Regions from separate parts of the Gryllotalpicola koreensis genome, predicted to be linked through region 1. Evidence: riboswitches for the same ligand, from Rfam matches in the RefSeq annotation. Region 1 holds a riboswitch; the other holds the start of a gene.
What was found. A riboswitch is a leader RNA that binds a small molecule or an ion and turns the genes downstream of it on or off. The one in region 1 is predicted to bind thiamine pyrophosphate.
Positions count from the first base shown of each region.

Region 2: linked by a shared signal. The riboswitch ahead of thiM (hydroxyethylthiazole kinase) and the one ahead of ABD708_RS05315 (ECF transporter S component) in region 1 are both predicted to bind thiamine pyrophosphate.

Region 1 is NZ_BAABBW010000002.1:88,767-90,956, reverse strand. It holds gene ABD708_RS05320 (ABC transporter ATP-binding protein) at 1-778, opposite strand, end outside; gene ABD708_RS05315 (ECF transporter S component) at 697-1,326, opposite strand; TPP riboswitch at 1,362-1,472, opposite strand; gene ABD708_RS05310 (PadR family transcriptional regulator) at 1,618-2,181, shown strand; gene ABD708_RS05305 (ABC1 kinase family protein) at 2,186-2,190, shown strand, end outside.
Region 2 is NZ_BAABBW010000004.1:448,869-451,058, forward strand. It holds gene ABD708_RS13940 (TetR/AcrR family transcriptional regulator) at 1-324, shown strand, start outside; gene ABD708_RS13945 (NAD(P)-dependent oxidoreductase) at 321-1,202, shown strand; TPP riboswitch at 1,209-1,301, shown strand; gene thiM (hydroxyethylthiazole kinase) at 1,284-2,105, shown strand; gene thiE (thiamine phosphate synthase) at 2,122-2,190, shown strand, end outside.

The sequences.
Region 1 (2,190 bases):
GGTCAGGTGGTCCGTCGGCGAGCAGCCGGCCGTCCGGGCCGATCACGATCGCCCGGGTCACAAGGTCGCGCCACACCGCGACGCGGTGCTCCACGACGACGAGCGTCGCGCCCGTGGCATCCGTCACCCTCGCCACCGCGTCGCGCACCTCGGCGACGCCCTCCGGGTCGAGGTTCGCCGTCGGCTCGTCGAGCAGCAGCAGTCCGGGGCGCATCGCGAGCACACCGGCGAGGGCGAGGCGCTGCTTCTGCCCGCCGGAGAGCTCGGCGGTCTGCCGGCCGAAGGGCACGTCGAGGCCGACCGCGTCGAGTGCCTCGGCGACGCGCGGCCACAGCTCGTTCGTCGGCACGCCGAGGTTCTCGAGCCCGAAAGCGACGTCGTCCCCGACCCGGGCAAGCACCTGCTGCGCGTCGGGGTCCTGCAGGACGAGCCCGACCCGCCCGCGCAGGGCGGCCGGATCTGCCCCATCGACGAGGAGCGTGCCGCGCTCCTCCCCCTCGTCCTCGCCGCCGAGCACGCCCGCGAGCGCCGCGAGCAGTGTCGACTTGCCGGAGCCGGAGGCGCCGAGCAGCAGCACCCGCTCCCCCGGCTCGATGACGAGATCGAGCCCATCGAGCGCCCACGCGCGGCGGCCCGCGTGACGCCAGCCCCAGCCCCGGGCCGTGACCCCGGCTGCCCGGGTCGAACCCCTCGCGCTCAGGACCGCGCCACCGCCTCGCGCCCCGACGCGAAGCGGCTGAGCGCCCCCGTCTTGGCGAGCGCCTTGACGAGCAGCCACGAGCCGAGGCCGGCGACGACAATGCCCGAGACGATCGTGCTCGAGGCGTACAGCACCGCGAACAGCGGCTTCGCGCCCGGATACCACACGGTGAGGTCGAGGATCGACTCGCCCACGCCGGCGCCGAGACCGCCGAGCAGCGTGGCGCCGAGACCCCAGCGGCGGTAGAGCAGGATCGCGAAGACGGCCTCGACGCCGAGGCCCTGCACGAGGCCGGAAACGAGCGTCAAGGGGCCCCACACCGTGCCGAGCAGCGCCGACACACTCGCCGCGACGAGCTCGCCGAACAGCGCGGCGCCCGGCTTGCGCACCACGAGCCCCACGAGCACGCCGGCAAACAGCCACGGCCCGTTGATGATGCCCTGCAGCCCGGGCAGGGCCGCCTCGATCGGCGCGCCGACGGGGTTGGACGCGAGGTCCCACACCCAGAAGACGATGCCGGCGGCGACCGCCAGCACGGCGGCCACGACGATGTCGACGGGGCGCCACTTCAGCGACCTGGCGCGCTTCGGCGCGGCAGCCGTCAGTGAATCGGTTGTTGCGTGCACTCGTTCATCCCTTTCGCTCACGAAACGAGGGCACGGGATGTTGAGATTCTGCCTCCCTGCGCCGGCATGACCCGGATCAGGTTCGACGGTCGAAGGTTGAGAACCTTCCTCTCAGCCCGGCTCACCGGACTCCCGTGTACTGCCGCCAATCATAGACTGGGCCGCATGAGCCCGTTCGCCCCCGTGATCGCGGTCACCGTCGCGTTCATCGTGCTGCTGCGGGTGCTGATCTGGCGCAAGCGCCGGGAGGAGAAGCGGCGCTCCGAGCGCCGCTGACGTCAGGAGGTCGTCATGAGCAGTCCCTTCACGAGCGGGGGCTTCGGCTCGCGCGGATACGGCGCACGGCGTGGTGCCGGCCCTTCTCTGTCTGACGCGTTCGATCAGCTGCGCTCCGCGGTCGAGCAGCGCCTGTCGCCGCGGGAGCAGCGCGGCGGCGACGTGCGGCTCGCGATCCTCGCGCTGCTCGCCGAGAAGCCCGCGCACGGCGGCGAGATCATCGCCGAGATCGACTCGCGCAGCGGCGGCTCGTGGAAGCCCGCCGCCGGCGAGGTCTACCCGATGCTGCAGCTGCTCGCCGACGAGGGCGTGATCGCCGCCGAGGTGACGGACGGGCGCAAGACCTACTCCCTCACAGAGCAGGGGCAGGCCGAGGCGGATGCCGCGGCCGAGCGCGCTACGTCATGGACATCATCCGGCAAGCACGAGCTGTTCGGTCCCCTGCCGGCGGCTGGGATGGAGCTGGCGCAGGCGGCGGCGCAGGTGCAGCGCTCCGGCACGTCGGCGCAGCAGAAGCAGGCTGCCGCGCTGCTCGACGAGGTGCGCCGCAAGCTGTACGCGATCCTCGCGCAGGGTTGATCGGATGCC
Region 2 (2,190 bases), on a different contig from region 1:
CTTGCGGCGGAGATCGTCTTCACGCTCCACTCAGACGAGGCGGTCGGCCTGCACCGGCTGATGATCGCTGAATCCCGCCGGTTCCCCGAACTCGCGCGCCGCTTCTACGAGGACGGCCCTCGCGGCTATATCGCCGCGCTCAGCGAGCACCTCGGCACTCCTGATGCCGCGCAAGCCGAGGCCCTGTTCGCCCTCCTTCTCGGCGAACGGCACCGGCAGCGGCTCCTCGGACTGCTGCCTGCGCCGACACGGCCTGCGGCAGCCGCTCACGCGCGGGACGCGATCGAACGCCTGGTGGGCCAAGCGGAAGGGAATGACGAATGAACGGCAGACATCTCGGATTCATCGGCCTCGGCATCATGGGAGTGCCGATGGCGAAGAATCTCATCGCCGCAGGCTTCGACCTTGCTGTCTGGGCTCGTTCCGCAGCGCCGGTCGAGGAGCTCGTCGCCCTCGGCGCTCACGCCGCCGCCGACGTCGCGGGCGTGTTCTCGCACGCGGAGACCGTGGTCCTGATGCTCCGCGACGAGGCAGCGGTCGACGCCGTCCTGGCGCGCGATACGCCCGAATTCGGGCGCCTGGTCGGCAGCCACACCATCGTTCAGATGGGCACGTTCACCACGGCCTACTCGCAGGCGCTGGCCGCAGACGTCCACGCACACGGCGGCCGATATGTCGAGGCACCTGTCTCAGGCTCCCGCGGCCCGGCTACCGAGGGGACACTGGTGGCGATGCTTGCCGGCTCCGAAGACGCCATCGCCGACATCGAGCCGATCATCGACGCCATGTGCGCGCAGCGCTTTCGCTGCGGGCCGGTGCCATCGGCGCTCGCAACGAAGCTCGCCGTCAACACCTTCTTGATCACCATGGTCACGGGTCTGGCCGAGACGTTCCATTTCGCAGCCAGGACCGGTGTGGACGCAGAGGTGCTCCGAGCGGTTCTCGACGCCGGGCCCATGTCATCCGTGGCCTCCCGAGGGAAAGCGCTGAAGTTGACTCAAAGCGATTTCGCGCCACAGGCGGCGATCGCGGATGTGCTCAAGAACGCACGCCTCGTCGAAGACGCTGCGATAGACGCGCAGGCAGCTCATCCGCTCACCCGGGCAAGCCGTGAGCTGTACGAGGCAGCGGTGCGGGCAGGCGACGGTGCTCTCGACATGATCGGCGTGATCGCGGCGTTCGATTCGCACCCGCTAACCTGACTCACAGAACGTGACACGGGGTGCCCGACTTGGGCTGAGATCACACCCGTCGAACCTGATCTAGTTCGTACTAGCGAAGGGATGTCGCGCATGTTGCGCACGCCAGAAAACCTGATCGAATCAACCTGTGCCGACCTCGCGTCCGTGCGGGCACAGATGCCGCTCGTCCAGTGCATCATCAACCGTGTCGTGGCTGGCCACACCGCCAACGTGCTGCTGGCGCTCGGCGCATCGGCCGCGATGGTGGACATCCCCGGGGAGGCCGGCATGTTCGCCGACATGGCCTCGGGATTGCTGGTCAACCTCGGGACGCCCACCGCTGAGCAACGCGAGGCCATGTTCGAAGCCGTCGACGGCGCGAGCAAGAGCGGAACGCCGTGGGTGCTCGACCCCGTCGCCGTCGGTTCCCTTCCGGTGCGCACGCCGCTCGCGTCTCGGCTACGCGCGCTGGCCCCCGCCATCGTGCGCGGCAACGCGTCGGAGATCGTCGCGCTGGCCGATGCCGGGCCGGGCGGACGCGGTGTGGACTCCTCGCTCGTCGTGGAGGCGGCTGTCCCGTCCGCACGCTCCCTCGCCGAGTCGATCGGCGCGGTCGTCGCGGTCTCCGGCCCCGAGGACCTCGTCGTCGATCGCCGAGGCTCGGCTCGCATCCGCAACGGGCATCCGTCGCTGACGCAGATCACCGGGGGCGGATGCGCGCTCGGCGCGGTGATGGCGGCATTCGCCGCAATCGACGACAATCCCTTCGCCGCTACCGTCGCTGCGACGACCGTTTACACGGTGGCGGCCGAGCTCGCGGCGCAACGAGCATCCGGGCCGGGCACTTTCCTCGCGGCCCACCTCGACGCACTTGCGACCGTGACCGCCGACGACATTCGCGAGAGGGCGGCCATCCGTGTTTAACCTCTCTGTCTATCTCGTGACCGACTCCAGGCTCGCCGCGGCAGCCGGTCATGACCTCGTGGATCTGGTGCGGTCCGCCGCCGAG